Regions from separate parts of the Allobosea sp. OAE506 genome, predicted to be linked through region 3. Evidence: riboswitches for the same ligand, from Rfam matches in the RefSeq annotation. Region 3 holds a riboswitch; each other region holds the start of a gene.
The links. A riboswitch is a leader RNA that binds a small molecule or an ion and turns the genes downstream of it on or off. The one in region 3 is predicted to bind thiamine pyrophosphate.
Positions count from the first base shown of each region.

Region 1: linked by a shared signal. The riboswitch ahead of thiO (glycine oxidase ThiO) and the one ahead of thiC (phosphomethylpyrimidine synthase ThiC) in region 3 are both predicted to bind thiamine pyrophosphate.
Region 2: linked by a shared signal. The riboswitch ahead of ABIE41_RS07490 (LuxE/PaaK family acyltransferase) and the one ahead of thiC (phosphomethylpyrimidine synthase ThiC) in region 3 are both predicted to bind thiamine pyrophosphate.

Region 1 is NZ_JBEPOB010000001.1:4,147,001-4,154,916, forward strand. Features, by position in the region: gene ABIE41_RS20165 (carboxypeptidase M32) at 1-1,359, shown strand, start outside; gene ABIE41_RS20170 (DUF3616 domain-containing protein) at 1,451-2,506, shown strand; gene ABIE41_RS20175 (Rdx family protein) at 2,590-2,904, shown strand; gene ABIE41_RS20180 (thiamine phosphate synthase) at 3,032-3,652, opposite strand; gene ABIE41_RS20185 (thiazole synthase) at 3,649-4,422, opposite strand; gene thiS (sulfur carrier protein ThiS) at 4,436-4,633, opposite strand; gene thiO (glycine oxidase ThiO) at 4,617-5,612, opposite strand; TPP riboswitch at 5,703-5,802, opposite strand; gene ABIE41_RS20200 (mandelate racemase/muconate lactonizing enzyme family protein) at 6,013-7,131, opposite strand; tRNA gene ABIE41_RS20205 (tRNA-Phe) at 7,350-7,425, opposite strand; tRNA gene ABIE41_RS20210 (tRNA-Ser) at 7,638-7,728, shown strand; gene ABIE41_RS20215 (GntR family transcriptional regulator) at 7,900-7,916, opposite strand, start outside.
Region 2 is NZ_JBEPOB010000001.1:1,533,985-1,541,900, forward strand. Features, by position in the region: gene ABIE41_RS07480 (DUF2161 domain-containing phosphodiesterase) at 209-889, shown strand; gene ABIE41_RS07485 (hypothetical protein) at 932-1,207, opposite strand; TPP riboswitch at 1,331-1,456, shown strand; gene ABIE41_RS07490 (LuxE/PaaK family acyltransferase) at 1,563-2,642, shown strand; gene ABIE41_RS07495 (acyl-CoA reductase) at 2,647-4,098, shown strand; gene ABIE41_RS07500 (ABC transporter ATP-binding protein) at 4,088-4,849, shown strand; gene ABIE41_RS07505 (ABC transporter permease) at 4,846-5,595, shown strand; gene ABIE41_RS07510 (ABC transporter substrate-binding protein) at 5,746-6,717, shown strand; gene ABIE41_RS07515 (SDR family oxidoreductase) at 6,728-7,495, shown strand; gene ABIE41_RS07520 (xanthine dehydrogenase family protein molybdopterin-binding subunit) at 7,492-7,916, opposite strand, start outside.
Region 3 is NZ_JBEPOB010000001.1:565,424-573,339, reverse strand. Features, by position in the region: gene ABIE41_RS02790 (dipeptide ABC transporter ATP-binding protein) at 1-1,361, shown strand, start outside; gene ABIE41_RS02785 (polysaccharide deacetylase family protein) at 1,469-2,368, shown strand; gene ABIE41_RS02780 (OmpA family protein) at 2,485-4,392, shown strand; gene ABIE41_RS02775 (hypothetical protein) at 4,532-4,729, shown strand; TPP riboswitch at 4,767-4,871, shown strand; gene thiC (phosphomethylpyrimidine synthase ThiC) at 4,949-6,805, shown strand; gene ABIE41_RS02765 (M48 family metallopeptidase) at 6,898-7,641, shown strand; gene ABIE41_RS02760 (GNAT family N-acetyltransferase) at 7,684-7,916, opposite strand, start outside.

The DNA.
Region 1 (7,916 bases), 3.6 Mb from region 3:
CTGGCGCTGCTGCGGGTGATGCATCACGGGCTGATCACGGACGCGCGCATCGGCGACTGGCTGGGGGAGGCCGACGCGGTTGACGGGCTCGGACCCTGGGAGCGGGCGAATCTGCGCGAGATCCGGCGGCTCTGGACAGTAGAGACCGCGCTGCCGGCCGATCTCGTCGAGGCCTCCTCCAAGGCGATCTCGGCCTGCGAGATGCGCTGGCGACAGGCGCGGGCGGAGAGCGATTTCGCTGGCCTGCTGCCGTATCTCGCCGAGGTTCTGACGATCCAGCGCGAGATCGGCCGGGCCAAGGGCGAGAAGCTCGGGCTGTCGCCTTACGACGCGCTGCTCAACGACTACGAGCCGGGCGGGCGCTCGGCGAAGATCGACGCGCTGTTCGACGATCTCGCCGCTTTCCTGCCGGGCTTTACGCAAGAGGTGCTGGCGGTTCAGGCGCGGCGCCCGCAGACGGCCGATCCGGAAGGGCCCTTCGCAATCGAGTCGCAGCGGGCGCTCGGCCTCAAGATGATGGCGGCGCTGGGTTATGATTTCGAGCGCGGGCGGCTCGACGTCTCCACCCATCCGTTCTGCGGCGGCGCCGACAACGACGTCCGCATCACCACCCGCTATGACGAGGCGGATTTCGCCAAGGCGCTGATGGGCGTGCTGCACGAGACCGGGCATGCGCTCTACGAGCAGGGCCGGCCGCAGGGTTATCTCCATCAGCCGGTCGGCCAGGCCCGTGGCATGAGCCTGCACGAGAGCCAGTCGCTTCTGGTCGAGATGCAGGCCTGCCGCTCGGAAGAGTTCATCGCCTATGCCGCGCCGCTGATGCGCGAAGCCTTCGGAGGCTCCGGCCCGGCCTGGGAGACCGACGCGCTGTGGCGGCGCTACACCAAGGTCCAGCCGGGCTTCATCCGCGTCGATGCCGATGAGGTGACCTATCCGGCCCATGTCATCCTGCGCTACCGGCTGGAGAAGGCGCTGATCGCGGACGCCATGCCGCTCTCCGAGCTGCCCGCTGCCTGGAACGCGGGCATGAAGGATCTGCTCGGCGTCACCGTTCCCCATGACCGGCTTGGCTGCCTGCAGGACGTCCATTGGCCGAGCGGCGGCTGGGGCTATTTCCCGACCTATACTTTGGGCGCCATGACCGCCGCGCAGATCTTCGCGGCGGCCTGCCAGGCGCAGCCAGACATCCTGCCCGGCATCGGCCGCGGCGATTTTGCGCCGCTGCTGGCCTGGCTGCGCACCAACATCCACAGCCAGGGCTGCCTGCTGGAGACAGACGATCTGCTGACGCAGGCGACGGGCCGCCCGCTCGATGCCTCGGTGTTCAAGGCGCATCTGAAGCGGCGCTACGGCGGCTGAGTTATCGCAACCATTGGTTGCATTGACCCGAACTCAATACCTATTCTGCTACGGCTCGATCAGAGGGGCGCCGGTGATGACGATGCGAAGGATGCTTGGGGCCACCGTGCTGATCGGGCTCTGCGTCGCGCTCGCGCCAGCCCCCTCGACACAGGCGGCGGAGCCACCGGCGATCCGGCCGAGTGCCGGCCCGCTCGAAGTGGGTGAGGGTTTCGCCTTCGCCAGCAAGCCGAAGAAGACGCGGCAGTCGCTGAGCGGCATCGCCTGTCCGTCCCTGCCCGCGGGCGCCCCGCGTCTGTGCCTCGCGGTCTTCGACGAAGGCGGCGAGGCGCGCTACCTGACGCTGGATGGCGGCGCCCTGCGTACCCAGGGCGAGCGGATCGTGCTGCGGCCGGGCAAGGTGGAGCTCGACGCGGAAGCGGCGGCGACCGACGGGCGCTTCTATTACGTCGCGGGATCGCACAGCGCCAAACGCAGCGACTGCGAGACCAATCCGGAGAGCCGTCGTCTCATGCGCTTCGGGCTCGACCCGAAGACGGGGCGCGCCGATCTCGACTCGTCCGGGCGGCCCAAGGAGATGGCCGACACCAACGCGCTCTGGACCTTGATGGGGTCCCTTCCCGGCCTCAAGGAGCATGTCGGCGACGGCATGTGCCTCGGCACGATTCCGCCCGGCCGCAACGGCGTGAACATCGAGGGGCTGGCGGTGAAGGGCGAGCGACTCTTCGTGGGCTACCGAGGGCCTGTCACCAGGGACGGCGCCAAGGTCCTTTCGGTCGACAAGAAGGCCCTGTTCGAGGGCGGCCCCGCCGATCCGAAGCTGTTCACGCTTCCGCTCGGGCCGGGACGCTCGGTGCGCGATCTCGTGGCCGTCAGCGACGGGATCCTGATCCTGACCGGTCCCGACGACGACAAGGCGAACGAGGGCCGCGGCTTTGCGGTGCTGCACTGGACGGGCGCGGACGAGACCATCCGGCCGCTGGCGAGCCTCGATCTCGGCGGCGTCACGCTGCGCGGCTGCGACGAGGAGATCAAGCCGGAGGCGATCGCCGTGCTCTCGGACGAACCGGGGCGCCCCTATGAGGCGCTGATCCTGTCGGACGGGCTGTGCGACGGCGGGGCACTGCGCTTCGGCATTCCCCGCTGATCGGCCATGCCGAAACGGGCTTGCACCGGGCGGGCTAAGCATGGTCTCGAAGGCCACGCCCATCCTGCGAAAGCCTGACGCCCATGACCGACACCGCCGCCCGCCCCCTGCCCCGCATCACCATCACCTATTGCTCGATGTGCCAGTGGATGCTGCGCGCCGCCTGGCTCGGCCAGGAGCTGCTCTCGACCTTCGGGCAGGATCTCGGCGAGGTCGCGCTGATCCCGCGCACCGGCGGCATCTTCCAAATCCATTACGAGGGCGAGCTGATCTGGGACCGCAAGAGCGAGGGCGGCTTCCCCGATTCCAAGGTGCTGAAGCAGCGCGTGCGCGACCGGCTCGATCCCGAGCGCAGCCTCGGCCATGTCGATGGCCACGCGGCGGTGGAGAGCGTTTGAGCCCGCGCGTCATGTTCGGGCTTGACCCGACCATCCCGAAAACGCGTGGAACCACAGCGTCATCCCGGCCGCAGCGAAGCGGAGCCCCGCGGATGACGGGTGTGGTTCCGAGCCTGACGACCAGCCGTTACGTGGCCGAGCGCGTCGCCGCGATCCAGGCCTTCAGCCGCGCTTCTGGAGCGGCGTTCAGCGTGATGTCGGTGACCGCCGAGACGATGTCGGCGCCCGCTTCGAACACGCCCGGCGCGCGCTCCAGCGAGACACCGCCGATGCCGACGAGCGGGATGTCGCCAATGCGGCGCTTCCAGTCGGTGACGCGGTCCAGCCCCTGCGGCGCCCATTTCATCGCCTTCAGGATGGTCGGATAGACCGGGCCGAGCGCGACATAGTCCGGCTGCGTGCCAAGCGCGCGCTCCAGTTCGGCCTCGTCATGGCTGCTGATGCCGAGCCGCATCCCGGCCCTGCGGATCGCGGCGAGATCGGCACCGTCGAGATCCTCCTGGCCGAGATGGACGAAGTCGCAGCCCTCCTCGATGGCCATCCGCCAGTAGTCGTTCACGACCAGCACGCAATCGGCCTGCGCACACAGCGTCTTCGCGCGAGCGATCTCGCGGCCGGTCTCGGCCTCGCCCCGGTCTTTGACGCGCAGCTGCACCAGCTTCACGCCGAGCGGCAGCATGCGGGCGAGCCAGTCGGCGCTGTCGAAGATCGGGTAGAACGGGTCGAGCTTCACAGCGGATGCTTTCATGAGAGGAAGGCCTTGCCCATGACCGGGGTCGAGGGCGCGGCCATGTCGCGCGCCTCGATCGGCTGCGCGTCGAACGCAGTGCGGCCGGCCTCGATCGCCTGTGCGAAGGCCTGCGCCATCCTGACGGGGTCGCCTGCCTTGGCCACAGCCGTATTGAGCAGGATCGCGTCGTAACCAAGTTCCATCGCCTGGGCGGCGTGGGAGGGCAGCCCGATGCCGGCATCGACCACCAGTGGGATGTCGGGGAAATGCGCGCGCATGCTGCGCAGGCCGTAGATGTTGTTCAGGCCGCGGCCGGAGCCGATGGGCGCGCCCCAGGGCATCAGCACCTCGCAGCCGGCATCGAGCAGGCGGCCGCCGACGACGAGATCCTCGGTGGTGTAGGGGAAGACCTCGAAGCCATCGTTCGTGAGGATGCGCGCCGCCTCGATCAGCCCGACGACATCGGGCTGGAGCGTGTCGTCCTCGCCGATGACCTCGAGCTTGATCCAGTTCGTGCCGAAGACCTCGCGCGCCATCTGCGCCGTCGTCACCGCCTCCTTGACGCCGTGGCAGCCAGCCGTGTTGGGCAGCACGCGCACGCCGAGATCGCGGATCAGCGACCAGAACGCCTGCCCTGCCCCGCCCTCTCCCGCCTCGCGCCGCAGCGAGACGGTGACGATCTCGACGCCCGACGCCTTCACCGCATCCGCCAGGATGGCGGGGGACGGATATTGCGCGGTGCCGAGGAAGAGCCGGCTCTTCGGCTCGAAACCATAGAAGTTCGCCATGTCGGTGATCCTCTCAGCCGCCCTGCATCGGGGCGACGACCTCGATGCGGTCGCCCTCCGTCAGCGTGACGGTCTCGCGCTTGCGGGCCGGGACGAAGTCGCCGTTCACCGCGGTGGCCACGACCTTGCCGGCATAGCCGAGTTCGGCCAGCGCCTGCTCGAGCGTGGTGGCTTCGACCTCGCGCGGCTCGCCGTTAAGCAGCAACGTCATGAAGCCTCTCCGGGATGCTGGCGGGATCGAGCAGGGCCTCCGCCGCCAGCCGCGCCATGGCGGGGCTCAGGAGAAAACCGTGCCGATAGAAGCCGTTGACATGGATGACCCGGCCGCGACGCGTCAAGCGCGGCAGGTTGTCGGGAAAGGCCGGGCGCGCATCGACGCCGATCTCGACGATCTGCGCCTCGCCGAAGGCCGGATGCAGCGCATAGGCGCCGCCGAGCAGTTCCAGCATCGAACGCGCGGTGACGGCGCTGCGGTCGCCGCCCTCGATCATCGTCGCGCCGACCATGAAGATGCCGTCGGCCCGCGGCACGACATAGAGCGGGATGCGCGGATGCAGCAGCCGAACCGGGCGCGACAGGGTGACTTCGCGGGTGCGCAGCAGCAGCATCTCGCCCTTGACGCCGCGCAGATCGGGCAGCGCCTCGCGGGCGGCGAGCCCGCGACAGTCCAGCACGGCGTCAGCAGCGACGTCCTCGGGCGCGACTTCGCGGCCGTAATGGATGCGCCCGCCCAGCGCGATCACCTTCGCCGCCAGCCCCGCCAGCGCGAGGCGCGGATCGAGATGGCCCTCGCTTTCGAAGAACAGCGCCTTGCCGAAGCGCCCGGCGAGATCGGGCTCGAGCGCGGCGATAGCCTCGGCATCGATCTCGACCAGATGGGAGGTGCGGCTGGCGAAGCGGCGCAGTTCGGCACGGTCGCGGCTGGGGGCGACCACGAGCGTGCCCTTGCGGACGACGCCCTCGACATGGCGCTCCCACCAGGCGGCGGCCTCCTGGCCGAGCCGCACGACCGGCTCCTCGGCGCTCTCGCCCTCGCACCAGGGCGCCAGCATGCCGCCGGCCCACCAGGAGCAGGCCTTGGCCCCGGCCGTTTCGCCCCGCTCGAAAATCTCGACCTCGGCGCCACGGCCAAGCAGTTCGACCGCGCAGGCAAGCCCGACAACGCCGGCGCCGACGATGCCGACCCGCAACGGTGGGTTGGACCGGGACTGGATGGATGCGTTTGGCATGCCCTACCCTCGCGGCCGTGAAGGCTGCGGACGTGGCAGGACGGGTGAAGCGACGCTGCGACGACCGTTCCCTTCGCCGGCATTATCCGGATCAGGTTCGATGGGTTGGCGTCTTGCGCCTCTCAGCCTTGCGGCACCCCAACGGATCACCGTCAATCTAGTTTGCCATGGCGGCATGAGCAAGGCAGGACGGCCATGTGCTCCTGAACGAGGTCATCCCGGGCGGAGCGAAGCGCAGACCCGGAATCCATGCCTGAGCCTCGCTCGGTGGGGTTCCGGAATGGGTCCCGGATCTCCCTGCGGTCGCCCGGGATGACCGGTGCGTTTTGATTGCCTGCCTTCGCGTTCGGTGCCGTCCGGGTCAGCCCAGCGGCTTGGCGAAGCGGGCGAAGGCGTCGCTCGTGGGCGTCGTGCCGGCGCCCGGCCGCTGGGGTTTGAGGAAGCAGCCATCGACGACGTTCGCGGGCTCCTCGAAGGCGTCCTTGATCCAGGGGATGTATTCGAGGACCGGCGTCGCCTGGTGCCAATAGGCGAGATGGACATGGACCTGGCTCATCTCGCCGGCGTGGGGCGCAACCGGCAGACGGCTCGCCAAAGCGAGATCGGCGACCTGGATGTATTCGGTGATGCCGCCGAGCCGCGTCACATCGGGCTGGACGTAATGGATCGCGTCCGCCGCGATGAAGGCGCGGAAGGCGTCGAGCGAATAGAGCTGCTCGCCGAGCGCCACGGGGATCGATGTCGAGCGGGCGAGCGCCGCATGCGAGCCGACATCGTCATACCAGAGCGGCTCCTCAAACCAGAAGATGTCGAGCGGTTCGGCGCGGGCGCAGAAGCGCTTGCAGGTCGGCAGGTCCCATTTGCCGTTGCCGTCGATGGCGAGCGCGACATGGGGCCCGACGGCGTGGCGCACCGCCTCGAGCCGGCCGATGTCGATGCCGGGATCGGCATGGCCGACCTTGACCTTGATGCGGTGGAAGCCGTCGCGTTCGACCGCCTGGCGGCACCCCTCGATCAGTTGGTCCTTCGGGATCGAGAGCCAGCCGATATCGGTGTTATAGGCTTCGAGCTGCGGCTTGCTGGCGCCACCGAGCAGGTGCCAGAGCGGCACGCCGGCCTTTTTCGCCTTGAGATCCCAGAGCGCGACATCCACCGCGGCGAGCGCGAGCTGGGTGATGCCGGCGCGGCCGACCCATTGCAGCGCCGGATGGCGGGCGAGCTTGAGCCAGAGCCGGTTCGTTTCCGACGCGTCCTCGCCAACCAGCAGCGGGGCATAGCAATCGCGGATGCAGGCGGTGATCAGCCGGTCGGAGGGCAGATCGGCATGGGTGCCGGTGAAGCCATAGCCCTCCAGCCCCTCCTCCGTGACGATCTTGGTGCCGACCACGCCCCAATGGCTGATCCGATGCGTCGAATCGGCGATCGACCCGCCGGTGACGGGGATATGCAGGATGAAGGGTTCGATTCTGGCGATGCGCATGGCTGTCCTCCCAGGCCTCCGCTCGCGACCGTGCGGGCCGCGGCGGCTTGTTGGTCAGGAGACGACCACAGCCGGAGACGCGCTTCAACGCCGGAAGCGGCGCGCCCGACATGCAAGTGAAGAGGGGCGGGTCGCCGGGCGCCGGATCAGGCGAGGCCCGTCACGGCGATGCGGACCCGGGACCGGTGTGCGGAGACCATCGATAATCAGGAAGAGAATGGTGCCCAGAGCTGGAATCGAACCAGCGACACTGCGATTTTCAGTCGCATGCTCTACCAACTGAGCTATCTGGGCGCCGGGGATGCGAAAGCCGCGTCCCTGTTGGTGGGCGCGGTATAGCCAGTGCCGGCGGGGCTGTCCAGTCGCTTCGTCGGCTTTCCGGTCACGATCCGGTTGCCGCGGCCCGGCGCCCCGGCCTGCCACCGCCTCCCCGCCGCAAAAGCTGCGCGAAAGCGCGCTGCGACGGCTTGTCAAAGCGCCCGGCCATCGGGCATAGAGCATCCAACGGAGACGTGGCCGAGAGGCTGAAGGCACTCGTTTGCTAAATGAGCATACCCCACAAGGGTATCGAGGGTTCGAATCCCTCCGTCTCCGCCACTCCTAAGCCCTTGATATTGCGGACGCGGCTCGTCTCTCCCGAGGACGATTCTGTCACAGTCGCCCATCACAGCACGGGGGCGTTTCTCGTCTGCATCGATTCGACCGAGCCTGTCTGTCGAGGCGGTCTTCCGGTCCATCTGCGACGCGAGGACCGGAGGGTGCTTCGCTTCAAAACGCTGGATCGT
Region 2 (7,916 bases), 970 kb from region 3:
CAATCACGAAGACGAGAAAAGCCGGGCTAAACCCCGGAAAAACGAACGTCTGTGAACGCCAGCGCGAATCAGTTACACGGACTCCCTGTCCGCCACTTCCTGGCCGCCGAAGGATTTTCCAGGATATCTCAGGCGAGTCGCTGCCTTGGTGGGCAGCGCGCTGCCACCGCTGCGGCTGGGCTGCATGACGGTTGTTTGAGGAGCCTTCGTGGAAACGTCGCTCTACCTGCCGGTCAAGAGTTTCCTCGAGGGGCTGGGCTACACCGTCAAGGGCGAGGTCGGGCCTTGCGATCTGGTCGGGGTGCGGGCGGGTGACCCGACCGTCGTGGTGATCGGCGAGCTGAAGCTGACCTTCAACCTCGAACTGATCCTGCAGGGCGTCGATCGCCTGAGCATCGGTGACGAGGTCTGGCTGGCAGCGCGGCTGTCGGCCCGGGGCAAGGGGCGCGAGAGCGATCCGCGCTACCGCAATCTCTGTCGCCGTCTCGGTCTCGGGCTGCTTGGGGTTGCTGCATCCGGCCATGTCGACGTGCTCGTATCCCCTGTTGCGCCAACACCGCGCAAGGATCCGAAGCGGCGCTCCCGCCTGGTCGAAGAACACCGGCGCCGTGAGGGAGATCCCGTCATCGGTGGGGGCACGCGCCGACCGGTGATGACGGCTTATCGCCAGCAGGCGCTGGCCTGCGCGGCGGCGATGATGGAGGGGCGGCAACGGCCGCGCGATCTCAAGCCGAGCTGCCCGGACGCGCAGAAGATCCTGCACCGGAACGTCTATGGCTGGTTCGAGAAAACGGGCCGTGGCGTCTATGCGCTGACCGAGGCGGGGCGCGCTGCGCTCTTGGCGTGGCGGCCGGAACATCAGCCCCTGGTCACCCCCGCAGCCGAATGACGGGGTAAGCCGGGAGCCTAATTCGCTCCCGGCCCAGCTCCGTCAGACCTTCGGGGGCAGCCCGGCGCGGTCGAAGACAGGGATAGAGTCGGCCGGCCCTTCCGGGCGCTGGCCGGTCGGGATGTCTTCCGCCGCATGGCGGACCGCCTCGTCGGTTTCGTCGAGGCCATCGATCGTCTCGTTGGCGCCGCTGCCTTCGTCATGGACGTTGGTGCGCAGGCTGACCTGGTGGGTGGCCGCAGCGCTGCCGGCTTCGGCCAGGCGCTCGCCCTCGTCGGGGATCTCGAGCGCGGGGGTTTCGCGTGCCGTGTCCATCATCCGTCTCCTCATGTCGTTATGCCGAGGTAACGCCCGCCGATGGGCGATTGTTTCGGCCTCCGGACCGGCTGATGTGCCCGTGCCGCTTCCTTGACAGCCGGGCGGGCGCGCCATCATGGTGGCCGCTGTTCCAAGGGGTGCCTCGCTAGGAGGCTGAGATTCCGCCGGTCGGGCTTTTGTCCGACAGCGCGGTGACCCTCCGAACCTGATCCGGGTCATGCCGGCGTAGGGATGCGGGACATCGGGCGGCATTCCTGCGCCCCTTTTCCAGGCTCACGCCGTCATTTCGGATCGTCAGGCTCCAGGGCCCGGCATGTCGCCGGGTGACGGGCCTTGCGGAAAGGCGCGAGCGGACGTGACGCAGAGCGAGATCATCGAGGCCCTGCTGGCCTTCATCGAGCAGGACGACGCGTCGGAAGCGGCGTTCGAGCGCATGGCGCTGGCCGTCTTCGCTTATCAGTTCGCCCATAACGCGCCCTATCGGCGCTTCGCGATCCAGCGCGGGCGCACGACGCTCACCGTCCGCAGCTGGCGCGACATCCCGGCCGTGCCGATCAGCGCCTTCAAGACCCTGACGCTGAGCTGCACCCCGCCGGAAGCGGCCGAGCGCATCTTCATGACCAGCGGCACGACGCAGGGCGGTGTGCGGGGCAAGAGCCACCACCCGACGATGGCGGTCTGGAGCCGCTCCATGCTGGTGAATTTCCGCCGTCGCTTCATGCAGGGTCGCGAGCGGATCGCTATGGGTATCCTCTTCCCCGACGAGGTGGTGATGCCGAACTCCTCGCTGGCGCATTACCTCGCCCTGGCGAAGCGGGACTGCGGAACGCCCGACAGCGAAGGGTTCATCGGCGCAAGCGGGCTCGATCTCGCCAGGCTGATCGCGGCGCTGGAGCGGGCGGAGGCCTCGGGCGAGCCCTATGCGCTGCTCGGCGCGAGCTTCAGCTTCGTGCATCTGCTCGATGCGCTGGCGGCGCAGGGGCGGCGTTTCGCGCTGCCTGCCGGTAGCCGCATCCTCGACACGGGCGGCTTCAAGGGCCAGTCGCGCGAGATGACGCCGGACGCTTTCTATGACGCGCTGTCGGCGGCGCTCGGCGTGCCGCGCACCGCCTGCATCAACATGTACGGCATGACCGAGCTCAGCACGCAGTTCTACGACGACGGCAACGCGGTCTGCCCGCCGGTGAAGTCCGGCCCGCACTGGATCCGCAGCCGCGTGGTCGATCCGGTCAGCGGACGCGACCTGCCGGAGGGGGCGACCGGCGTGCTGGTCCATCACGACCTCGCCCATTTCAACTGTGCCTCCGCGATCCTGACCGAGGATGCCGGCGTGATGGTCGAGGGCGGCTTCCGGTTGCTCGGCCGCGTCGACGGCGCCGATTCCAAGGGCTGTTCGGTGGCGGTCGAGGAATTCCTGCGGGCGGCGCGGGGCTGAGGCGGTGATCGAGACCGCGGGGCATCTGCCGGGATTGCCGGCCGGCGAGGTCGCCTGGCGGACGCTGGATTTCAGCGCCTGGGGCGAGCACGTGCAGGTGCGGGTTCCGGAGCTGACCACGGCGCAGGCCACAACGCTCGCCGGCCATGTCCGCGAGCAGGCGCGGACCTATCTCCGGACGCTGCCGGTCTCGCAGATCGTCGCGACGCTGGACGCCGCCATCGCCAGGCTGCTCGACCGGGCCGATCCCTGGCGGCGGCGGGCGGAAGCCGTGCTGCCAATCGTCACCGGCTATGACCGCGAGAGCGTTCGCCTCGGCCTCTCCGGTTATCTCCGCAGCTTCCGCGCGCCGCAACTGCAGCGCTTCCTTGCCGAGGATTTCGCCAACCCGGCCATGCTCGACGGCTTCCAGCCGGCGATGAAGGGCGGGTTCACGCGCGCCCAGGGCCCGCAGCTCCTGCTCCATATCTGGGCGGGGAACGTGCCGGGGCTGTCGCTCTGGAGCCTGATCTCGGGGCTGCTGGTCAAGGCCGGCACGGTCGGCAAGGTCGCGAGTGCCGAGCCGCTGCTGGCCGGCTGGTTTGCGCAGATCCTCGCCGAGATCGATCCGAAGCTCGGCCAATGCCTGGCGGTGGTCTGGTGGAAGGGCGGCGACGAGGAGGCGGAGCGTGCCTGGCTGTGCGAGGCTGACACGGTCATCGCCTATGGCGGCAATGACGCGCTGGCGGCGATCCGCGAACGGGTGCCGGTGACGGCGCGCTTCCTCCCGCATGGGCACAGGATCGGCTTCGGGCTGATTGGTGCCGAGGCGCTCGACACGCGCCGGGCCGGGCCGCTGGCGCGGCTCGTCGCGCAGGACGTGGCGCGCTGGGAGCAGCAGGGCTGCTACTCGCCGCAGATGCTGTTCGTCGCGCGGGGCGCGGCGGTCTCGCCGCGCGAATTCGCCGAGCGCGTCTCGCAGGAACTCGGCGCGCTTAGCCCGCGCCATCCGCGCCGCGCGCTCTCGGTGGCGGAGGCGGCCGGCGTTGCCGACTGGCGCAGCCGCGAGGAGATGCGCGGCTTCGACGAGGACGGGACCGTGGTGCTGGGCGAGGCCGGCGATGGCTGGAGCGTGGTCTTCAGCGACGCCGCCCAGCCACTCGCGCCGAGCGCGCTCAACCGCACGCTCAAGATCGTCGCCGTCGATAGCCTCGATGCGGTGCCGCCGCTGGTCGCGCCCGCCCGCGCCTATCTGCAGACTGCGGCGGTCGCGGCCTCGCCGCGCGAACTGTTCCGCATCGCGACGCTCCTCGGCGAGGCGGGCGTCACCCGCATCTGCGGCTTCGGGGCGATGGCGGCCCCCGAGGCCGGCTGGCACAATGACGGGCGCTTCAACCTGCTCGACCTCGTCAGGCTGACCGAGATCGAGCAATCGGCCGAACGCGCCGCCGACGGCTTCGCCGACTATGTCGACTGAAGCGAACCCGGACGCCTTCGTCGCCCTCGCGGCGGCCGATTTCGGCTATGGCGACGAGGCCATCGTCGACGGCGTCGACTGGGCGATCCCGCGCGGGGCGTTCCATTGCCTGGTCGGGCGCAGCGGCAGCGGCAAGACGACCCTGCTCAAGCTGGCGGCTGGGTTGCTGGCGCCGCGGCGGGGCCTGGTGCGGATCGACGGCGTGGCGCTCGACGGGCCGGGGCCGCGGATCGGCTTCGTCTTTCAGCAGCCGACGCTGCTCGACTGGCTCAGCGTGCTCGACAACGTCCTGCTGCCGCTCTCGCTGAAGCGCAGCGTGGGCGAGGCGGATCGCGAGACAGCGCGCGCTTTGCTCGACCGAGTGGGCCTGTCGGCGTTCGCGGCGCGGCATCCCGCCCAGCTCTCGGGCGGGCAGCAGAGCCGGGTCGCGGTGGCGCGGGCGCTGATCACGCAGCCGGCCCTGCTGCTGCTGGACGAGCCCTTTGCGGCGCTCGACGCGCTGACGCGCGAGGAGCTCCAGGACGATCTGCTGGCGCTGTGTGCGCTGCAGGCGACCACGGTACTCTTCGTCACCCATGACATCGGCGAGGCGGTCTATCTCGCCGACCGGGTCGCGATCATGGCCGGCGGGCGGCTGCACCACGACCTCGACATCGACCTGCCGCGGCCGCGCTCGCGCGAGCTGCGCTATGGCCAGGCCTTCAACGCGCTCTGCCGCGAGCTGCGCAAGGCGATGGATGCCGCGCCATGAGGGAACGGCTGGCCTCGGCGCTTCTGCTCGTTGCCCTGCTCGCCGGCTGGGAGGCGTGGTGCCGTCTCGGCCGGGTTCCGGCCCTGATCGTGCCGGCGCCGTCTTCCGTCTTCGCCACGCTGTGGAGCGAGATCGCCAGCGGGCGCCTGCTGCCGCATCTCGCGGTGACCGCGACCGAAATGACGCTCGGGCTGGCGCTGGGCTGCGCGGTCGGGCTGGCGACAGGAATCCTGCTGGCGGAGGCCCCCGTGCTGCGCCGGCTGCTCCATCCTTACATCGTCGCCAGCCAGGTCGTGCCGAAGCTCGCACTCGGCCCGCTCTTCATCGTCTGGTTCGGCTTCGGCCTGACGCCGACCATCGTGATCACGGCGCTGATCTGCTTTTTCCCGCTGATGGAAAACACGCTGACCGGCCTGTCGCAGGTCGATTCCGGACGGCGCGAGCTGTTCCGGATGCTGGGCGCCAGCCGCCTGCAGACGCTGCTGCGGCTGAAGCTGCCGGGTGCGCTTCCGGTGATCCTCGCGGGGTTCCGGGTCGCGGTCGTGCTGGCGCTGGTCGGCGCCGTCGTCGGCGAGTTCATCGGCGGCCGGGCCGGGCTCGGCGCCTCGATCATCGCCGCGCAGAGCGTGATGGATTCGAGCCTGATGTTCGCGCTCTTCATCGTGATCACGCTGCTCGGCATGGCCTTCTACCAGGCGGCGCTCCTCATCGAGCGGCTGCTGCTGCGCCACCATTTGAAAGGGTAAGTCATGATTGCCAAGGGTCGGTTCGCCCTCTCGCATGTCCTCCGGAAGGGGCTCGTCATCCTGGCCGGAGCGAAGCGGAGGGCCGGGATCCATCAGAGGGTGATGTCGGTGCCCTCCGATGGATCCCGGGACGCCCTGCGGGCGCCCAGGATGACGGCGCGGGTGGTGGCCGGCGTCGCGGCAAGCCTGTTTGCGATGTCGGCCCCCCACGCCCAGCCGCTCGACAAGGTCACGGTCGCGGGCTGGAGCCAGCCGATCAGCGAGATCACCAATCTGCTGGCCGAGCCGGACAAGGGCTTCTTCCGCGCGAAGGGGATCGATCTCGGCTATGTGCCCGGAACCGGCGGCGGCTCGGCGATCCAGAACATGCTGACCGGCCAGGCCGACATCGCCTTCACCGATCCGGCGGCGCTCTATCTCGCGCTCGACAAGGGCGAGAAACTGGTCGCCATCTACAACATCTATCCGCAGAACGTCTTCAACGTGGTCGCGCCCATGACCAAGGGTATCCGTACGGCGGCCGACCTGAAGGGCAAGCGCATCGGCGTCTATTCGCTCTCCAGCGGCACGCGCCAGAACCTGCAGGTGCTGCTGCACCAGGTCGGGCTGACCGAGAAGGACGTCACGGTCGAGGTTACCGGCCTGCTCAACTTTGCGCCGCTGATCCAGGGGCAGGTCGACGCCACGGCCGCGACCGACACCGGGCTTCTGGTCGCGAAGATGAAGGGGCTGCCGGAGGTCGACGTCATCGAAGTGAGGGACCATCTCAACCTGCCGAGCGACATCTTCGTGGTGATGCAGGCGACCTATGAGGCGAAGAAGCCGCTGCTGAAGCGCTTCCTCGCCGCCTATCGCGACAGCGCCGCCTGGATGATCGCGAGCCCCGAGGAGGCAGCGAAGCTCGCGGTGACGCGTGCGATCAACGGCCGCGACGAGGCGCTCAATCTCGAGATCATCAAGCTGCGCAACATCTCGACGGTGTCGCCGACGACGCAGGCGAAGGGCCTCGGCCATTTCGATCCGGAGCTGCTGCAGAAGGGCGCCGACACCTTCCACCGGCTCGGGCTGATCGGAAAGCCGATCGACATGGGCGCGGTGGTGAAGACGGATCTGATTCCGTGAGGCGCACGCCATGACATTCCGCGACAAGGTGATCCTGGTCACCGGGGCAAGCCGGGGCATTGGCGCGGCCATCGCCAGGGCCTTCGCCGCCGAGGGCGGGCTCGTCTTCGTCAACTATCGCAGCAGCGATGCTGCCGCCGAGGCCGTGGTCGAGGCCTGCCGGGCGGCGGGCGGGCAGGCGGTGGCGATCGCCGCCGACGTCACCGATCCGGAGGCGGTCGCGGGGATGCTGGCGCGGATCGCGGAGGAGGCGGGCCGGCTCGATGCCGTCGTCAACAACGCGTTTGCGCCCTACGTCTTCGACCCCGACCATCGCGCGCGCTTCTGGGAGACGCCCTGGTCGGCCTATCAGACGCAGGTCGATGGCGCGCTGAGGGCGACCTACAATGTCTGCCAGGCGGCCCTGCCGCTGATGCGCCGGCGCGGGCGCGGCGCCATCGTCAACATGGCGACCGACCTCGTGGCGCGGCCGAGCCTCGCCTATCACGACTACACCACCGCCAAGGCGGCGCTGATGGGCTTCAGCCGCAATCTCGCGACCGAACTAGGTCCGCTCGGCATTCGGGTCAACTGCGTCGCGCCGGGGCTGGTCTGGCCGACCGATGCGAGCGCGCGGACGCCCGAGGCGGTGAAGGACTTGCTGATCGCGCAGACGCCGCTGGGGCGGATCGCGACGCCCGAGGACGTGACCGGGCCGGTGCTGTTCCTCGCCTCGGAGGCGAGCGGCTTCGTCACCGGCCAGACGCTCCATGTCGATGGCGGGCTGGTGATGGCCTAAGGCTTCGCCGCCCGGGCATCCCGGATGGCGCGCCAGACCCTCGCCGGCGTGGCGGGCATGTCGAGATGCGTCACGCCGAGCGGGCGCAGCGCGTCGAGGATGGCGTTGATCACCGTCTGCGGCGCGCCGATGCAGCCGGCCTGGCCGGCGCCCTTGACGCCGAGCGGGTTGGCGCGCGTCGGCACCTCGACCATCTCCAGGTCGAAGGCGGGCAGGTCGGCGGCGCGCGGCACGGCGTAGTCCATGAAGGTCGCGCTCAGGAGCTGGCCGGAGGCTTCATCGTAGAGCGCCTCCTCCATCAGCGCCTGGCCGATGCCCTGCGCCAGCCCGCCATGCACCTGCGCCTCCGCCAGCAGCGGGTTGATCAGCATTCCGTAATCGTCGACCGCGACATAGCGTTCGATCGAGACGGCGCCGGTCT
Region 3 (7,916 bases):
TCGGGCTGGCGCTGGAGGCGCATGAATCCGTCTCAGGCGCCGAACGCCGCCGGCGCGGCATCGCCGCGCTTGCCCAGGTCCGCATTCCCGATCCCGAAGCCAAGATCGATTTCTACCCGCACCAGTTCTCCGGCGGCATGCGCCAGCGCGTCGCCATCGCGATCGCGCTGCTGCATCGCCCGCGGCTGATCATCTGCGACGAGCCGACGACCGCGCTCGACGTGTCGATCCAGGCTGAAATCCTGGCCGAGATGAAGGAGCTGGTCGCGGAACTCGGCACCGCCCTGATCTGGATCAGCCACGACCTCGCCACCGTCGCTTCGATTGCCGACCATGTCTGCGTCATGCGCTACGGCAAGATCGTCGAGGCGGGCCCCGTGCTCCAGGTTCTGACCCGGCCCCAGCACCCCTACACGCAGGGCCTGCTCGACTCGCTGCCCTCGCGCGCCAAGCCCGGCACGCTGCTGGCGCGCGGGGCGGGCACCGATGCCGCGCCCCCGCCACGGCTGCCGCGCCAGGCCGAGACCGGTCGCCGCGCCGCCGACCTGCCCTATGTCGTCGCCGAGGCGGTCGCGAAGCGCTTCCAGCGCAAATCCGGCGTGCTGCGGCTGCTCGCCCAGAAGGCCGGCTTCGCCCGTCCGCTGCCGGCGGTGCAGGCGGTGGACCATGTCACGCTCTCGATCGCGCGCGGCGAGGCGCTGGGACTCGTCGGCGAATCCGGCAGCGGCAAGTCGACGCTCGGCCGCATGGTCGCGGGCATCTATGCGCCCGACAGCGGCCACATCCTGCTCGATGGCGAGCCGGTGATGAGCGCGGGCGATCGCCCGCACAAGATCACCACGCGCATCCAGACGATCTTCCAGGACCCCTTCGCCTCGCTGAACCCGCGCATGCGCATCGGCGACAGCATTGCCGAGGGTCCGCTTGCCCATGGCCTGATCTCCCGGGCCGAGGCTGGCACCTATGTGGCGCAATGGCTCGCCGCCGTCGGGCTCGACCCTGCCTTTGCCGCGCGGTACCCGCATCAGTTCTCCGGCGGCCAGCGCCAGCGCGTCGCCATCGCCCGCGCGCTCGCCATGCAGCCCGATGTCGTGGTCTGCGACGAGCCGGTGGCCTCGCTCGACGTCTCGATCCAGGCGCAGATCATCAATCTGCTGCTGCGGCTGCGGCAGGAACTCGGCCTGACGCTGCTCTTCATCTCCCACGACCTCTCGGTCGTCCGCCATCTTTGCGACCGCGTCGCGATCATGCATCGCGGCAAGATCGTCGAGAGCGGCCCGGCCGGCGAGGTCTACGACAACCCGCGCGACGATTACACGAAGCGCCTGCTGGCGGCGGTTCCCGTGCTGCCGGTGGCGTAAACCTCTTCCGTCATTCTCGGGCGAAGCGAAGCGCAGACCCGAGAATCTCCGGCCAGAGATGCTCGGGTCGAGCCCGAGCATGACGTGCCTCGACAAAGGAGACCACCATGTCCGAACCCGAACTCCTCCCCTGGCAGTGGTCCGAAGAAACCTGGCGCGCCAAGGTCGATCGCGTGCGCGCCGGGCGCAACCTGAAGCCGGCAACCTGGAAGAACGGCGCACGCTGCGCGGTCGCGCTGTCCTTCGACGTCGACCATGAGACCAACGAACTGCGCGACGGCGGCAAGTCGGTCGGGCGGCTGTCATGGGGCCAGTACGGCAACCGCGTCGGCATGCCCCGCATCCTCGATCTGATGAAGAAGGAGGACATTCAGGCGACCTTCTTCGTCCCGGCCGTGACCGCCTTGCTCTATCCCGACGAGCAGCGCCGGGTCATCGCCGAGGGCCACGAGATCGGCCTCCATGGCTGGATCCACGAGGTCAACACCGCCGTGCCGCCGGACGCCGAGCGCGAGCTGCACCTGCGCTCCGCCGACACGCTGGAAAAGATCACCGGCGTCCGCCCGGTCGGCATGCGCACCCCCTCCTGGGACTTCTCGGAGGTGACGCTCTCGATCGAGCGCGAGCTCGGCCTGCTCTACGATTCCTCGCTCTTCGCCGATGACGACCCCTACGAGATCGTCGAGAAGGGCGAGCCGACCGGCATGGTCGAACTGCCGGTCGAGTGGATCCGCGACGACGCGGTCTATTTCAACATGAACCGCTTCCAGGCGCTGCGGCCCTATACGGCGCCCGAGGCCGTGTTCGACATCTTCCGCCGCGAATTCGATCGCGCCTATGAGGAGGGCGGGCTCTTCCTTCTGACCATGCACCCGCATGTCATCACCTATCGCTCGCGCATCTGGATCCTCGAGAAGCTGATCTCCCACATCAAGGAGATGCCGGATGTCTGGTTCGCCAGCCATGCCGAGATCGCGGCTTTCGTGAAGGAGCAGGCCGGCATCTGAGGAGGCGCCGCCCCGATTCCTAAGGAACCGGGCCAGATTTCCGCCGTTTTTGGTTCAGGACGGGTTCAGCGCATCCGGCGCGTTCTCGCTCGCAGACGAAAACGGAAACGGATTTCATGACGCGCACCAAAAACTGGCTTCTGGTCGGCACCATCCTCCCCGCCATCGCCCTGTCGCAGGCGGGGGGAATGGTCGCCGCCGCAGCTCCCGACCGCTTCCCCGAACTCGCCCAGGCGCCACCGCTGGCCGACGACCAGCCGGCCCAGCCGCGCCGCGAGCGTGCGCCGGGCGTGCCGCGGGCGCCGGGCGGCCCCGCCGCTCCCGGGGCGGAAGGCCCTGCCGGGCCGCGCGCGCCCGGCGCGCCCCCGGCCATCCAGCGGCCGAGCGCCCCGCAGGCCCCCACCGCCGCCCCGCCGGCCGCGCCCCGTGCCCCGGCTCCGGCAGAGGCCGCGCCGCCGCGTGCCGCGCCCGAGCCGCGCCGTGACCCGCCGATGCCGCGCCCGGCTCCCTCGATCACCGCGCCGCAGCCGGGCCAGCCCGCAGCCCGCCCGGTTCCCGTGCCGCCGGTGGATGGCGAGCCGGCCGTGCGGCCGACGCCGCCGCGTCCGCCCGCCGCTGCCCCCGAGCGCCCGTCTCCCGCGGAGCGCCTGACTCCGGCTGAGCGCCCCGCGCCGCCGGCTGCGGCTCCCGCCGAGCGCCGGGCCCCGGCTGCAACGCCCGGCACCCCGCCGGCGTCACAGCCCGCACCCCAGAACCGCACCGCACCCGCCCCGGCGGCGCCCGCGCCCGGCATCGCGCCCACGGCTCCGCCGCCGGCCGCACCGCAGACCCGGACGGCACCGGTCGCTCCGGGACAGCCTCCGGCCGCCGCGCCCCAGGCCACCCCGCCGGCGGTTGCGCCGCCTGCAGCGGCACCGGCTCCTGCTCCCCAGGCGGCCCCGACCGCTCCGCCGCCGGCCACGCCGCCTTTGCGTGACGGGCAGACGCAGGCCACCCCGCCGGCTACGCCAGGCGTGCCGGGGCAGCCGGCCGATCCGCGGCAGGGTCGCCGCGGCGGCATCGGGCTCGGCGGCGCGGCCGCAATCGGGCTGGGCGCCGGCGTCGTCGGCGGCATCATGGCGACGCAGGGCGCCGACCGGCTGGAGGATGTGCGCGGTCGCCGCGAGGAGCGTCGCGAAGGCGACGTCACCATCATCCGCGAGCCCGGCCGGACCATCATCCGCGACGACGACCGCACGATCATCCGCCGCGACGAGACGCAGCGCTTCCGCGAACTCGGGCTGGAGACCCGGACCGAACGGCGCGGCGACGAGAACCGCACGATCTTCGAGCGGCCCGACGGCACGCGGATCGTCACCATCACCGACGAGGAGGGCCGCCTGATCCGGCGCACGCGGCTCGACCGCGAGGGCAGGGAGGTCGTCATCATCGACAACACCCGCCGCGACCGTCCGCGCGACCGCTTCTCGGACGAGATCGTGGTCCTGGAACGCCCGGCGCTGCGCATCCCGCGCGAGCGTTACATCGTCGATGCCGAGCGGGCCGATGAGAACCTGATCTACGAGACCATCGTCGCGCCGCCGCTCGGGCCGATCCCGCGTCGCTACACGCTCGACGAGGTCCGCTACTCGCCGGATCTGCGGGCCCAGATGCGCAGCGTCGACATCGACAGCATCACCTTCGAGACCGGCTCCTGGGATGTGGCGGCGGGCCAGGCGCAGCGGCTCTCGGTCATCGCCGACTCGATCCGCCGCGCGCTGCAGCGCGCCCCCAACGAGGTCTTCCTCGTCGAGGGGCACACTGACGCCGTCGGCGCGGACATCGACAATCTCTCGTTGTCGGATCGCCGGGCGCAGTCGGTCGCCGAGATCCTGACCAAGGATTTCGGCGTGCCACCGGAGAACCTGACGACGCAGGGCTATGGCGAGCAGTACCTCAAGGTGAACACGCAGGATGCGTCGCGCGAGAACCGTCGCGTCACGCTGCGGCGGATCACGCCGCTGCTGGCGGGGCAGGGCAACTGAGCCCCAGAGCCCCCACGCTTGATACGGAAGGCCGCCGAGAGGCGGCCTTCCTGTTTTGGGACAGCCGCGCATTCGCGCCGTCGCGTTCACGAAGGCTCAACTCCGCGCGCCTATCACCGAAGCAAGGGAGGATCCCCCCATGAGCGACTCCATGGCCATCGCGGCGACCTTTGCCGCGACGCAGGCGACCGCGATGCAGCAGGCGCTTCAGACCATCATGCTGAGCCAGCAGGCTCAGGCTGATCAGAGCGTCGTCGCCCTGCTCCAGCAGAGCGCCGAGCAGATGCAGGCTGTTCTTCCCGCAGGACAGGGCCAGTCCGTCGACATCACCGCCTGAGGCGGTTGCGCATCACCGCCCATCCGCCTAACCTCGATCCCGTTCCGAGGGGTGCCCGCAAGGGCTGAGACGGCTTTCCCAGCCGAACCCATCGAACCTGATCCGGGTCATACCGGCGGAGGGACTGGAACGCGGCGCAAGCCCGCATTGCGACCGCATCACAGCGCTTGAACCGCTTTCGACGCCGGATCTCCTGACCTCAAAGGCGGAGATCCAAAAATGCCTTCCCAACAGACCAGAACCTTCGGCGCGCCGACCGGCGTCACCACCGGGCCGATCACGGGCTCGCGCAAGATCTATGTGCCGGCCCCGCAGGATGCTGCGATCCGCGTGCCCTTCCGCGAAGTGTCGCTGAGCACCGATGCCGAACCGCCGGTGCGCCTCTATGACCCCTCCGGCCCCTATACCGAGACCAATGTGGCGATCGACCTCAATGCCGGCCTGCCGCAGGTGAGGCGCGCCTGGCTCGACGGGCGCGGCTTCGAGACGATTGCGGGGCGCGCCGGGACACCCGCCGACAATGGCCATGCCGCGCCTTCGCAGAGCGTGCCGTCCTGCCCAGCGCAGCGCCCAGTCCTGAGGGCGCAGCCCGGCCGGATGGCGACGCAATACGAGTTCGCGAAGGCGGGCATCGTCACCCCCGAGATGATCTATGTCGCGCATCGCGAGAATCTCGGCCGCGCCGCGATGCTGGAGGGCGCCCGCGAGCGCCACGCCGATGGCGAGAGTTTTGGCGCGAGTGTGCCGGAGTTCGTCACACCCGAGTTCGTCCGCAGCGAGATCGCGCGCGGCCGCGCCATCATCCCCGCCAACATCAACCACCCCGAGTTGGAGCCGATGGCGATCGGCCGCAACTTCCTGGTCAAGATCAACGCCAATATCGGCAATTCGGCGGTGACCTCGGGCGCGGCCGAAGAAGTCGAGAAGCTGGTCTGGGCGATCCGCTGGGGCGCCGACACGGTGATGGACCTCTCCACCGGCCGCAACATCCACGCCATCCGCTCCTGGATACTTAGAAACTCGCCGGTCCCGATCGGTACGGTGCCGATCTACCAGGCGCTGGAGAAGGTCGGCGGCGACCCGGTCAAGCTGGACTGGGAGGTCTTCAAGGACACGCTGATCGAGCAGGCCGAGCAGGGCGTCGATTACTTCACCATCCATGCCGGCGTGCGCCTGGCTTACGTGCCGCTGACAGCCAACCGCGTCACGGGCATCGTCTCGCGCGGCGGCTCGATCATGGCGCGCTGGTGCCTGGCGCATCACAAGGAGAGCTTCCTCTACGAGCGCTTCGACGAGATCTGCGAGATCATGCGCGCCTATGACGTCTCCTTCTCGCTCGGCGACGGGCTGCGGCCGGGCTCGATCGCCGACGCCAATGACCGCGCCCAGTTCGCCGAGCTGGAGACCTTGGGGGAGCTCACCACCATCGCGTGGAAAAAAGGCTGCCAGGTGATGATCGAGGGCCCCGGCCATGTGCCGATGCACAAGATCAGGGAGAATATGGACAAACAGCTGCGCGAATGCGGCGAGGCCCCCTTCTACACGCTGGGGCCGCTGACGACCGACATTGCGCCGGGCTATGACCACATCACCTCCGGCATCGGGGCGGCGATGATCGGCTGGTATGGCTGCGCCATGCTCTGCTACGTCACGCCCAAGGAGCATCTCGGCCTGCCCGACCGAGATGACGTCAAGACCGGCGTCATCACCTACAAGATCGCCGCGCACGCCGCCGACCTCGCCAAGGGCCATCCGGCGGCGCGCCTCCGCGACGATGCACTCTCCCGCGCCCGTTTCGACTTCCGCTGGGAGGACCAGTTCAATCTGGGGCTCGATCCCGATACGGCGCGCGCCTATCACGACGAGACCCTGCCGAAAGACGCCCACAAGGTCGCGCATTTCTGCTCGATGTGCGGGCCGAAATTCTGCTCGATGAAGATCACGCAGGATCTCAGGGCAGAGGTGCTGGCGATGGACGACGCGCAGCGCGCAGCGCTCGACCGGGCGGCGGGCATGGCCGGCAAGGCGCAGGAGTTCCGCGACCGCGGCGCCAGCCTCTATCTGCCGGCGGAGTAGGATCCACGGGTCCGAAGCCGGCCCGCCGCACGGAAGGGGGCCGCTCGCCGCCCCCTTCCGGAACGGCTGCGAATCCCGCACAATCGCGGGCGATGCGGCTCTCCCTGTTCAAGCGCAAGCCCGATCCGGAGCGGATCGAGGTCTCCCATGCTGGGGCACTCTACCCCGTGCAGATCAAGCGGCGGGCGAGCGCGCGGCGGATGACGCTGCGCGTCTCGCAGGCCAGCGGCGAGATCACGCTGACCTTGCCGGAACGGGCCGATTTCGCGGCAGGCCGGCTCTTCGCCGAGAACCACGGCGGCTGGATCGCGGCCCGCCTCGCCAAGCGTCCCCAGCTCATTCCCTTCGAGCCCGGCCAGACGATTCCCTTCCGCGGCACGCCCCACCGCATCGTCCACTGGAGCAAGGCTCGCGGGCTCACCCGCGCCACGCAGGACCATGACGGCGCGCCGATCCTCGCGGTCGCCGGCGAGGGCGCCCATGTGCCGCGGCGAATCAAGGATTTCCTGCGCCGGGCCGCTCTGGACGATCTGGAGGCGGCGGTCACTCGGCATACGGCCGCGCTCGGCATCCCCGCCCGCAGGATCACCATCCGCGATACCACCAGCCGCTGGGGCTCCTGCTCCTCGCAGGGGCACCTGAATTTCTCCTGGCGGCTGATCCTCGCCCCGCCACTGGTGCTGGACTACCTCGCCGCCCATGAGGTCGCCCATCTCAAGGAGATGAACCACTCGCACCGCTTCTGGGCGCTGACCCACAAGCTCTGCCCGCGCACGGAGGAGGCGGAGGCCTGGCTCAAGCGCCACGGCGCGGGGCTGCACGCCTATGGTGCGTGAGCACCGCGTGTTTGGCGACCCTGCCCCGATCGGGCTCGTGCGCTAAGGACCCTCGTCGCGCAGCGACAGGGCGATGTCCTGCAGGGATCGAAACAGCATCAGCGGGTCGCTGGGCGAGGCGATGAACCCGCGTCGGAGCCAGAAGCGCTGCGCCTGATCGTCGATCGCTCGCACCAGCAGCGCCCGGCCGCCGATCAGGCCGGAGACATGGACGCAGCGTTCCAGCGCGTGCCTGACGAGCCCCGTGCCGACCCCGCGCCCGACCCAGTGACGGT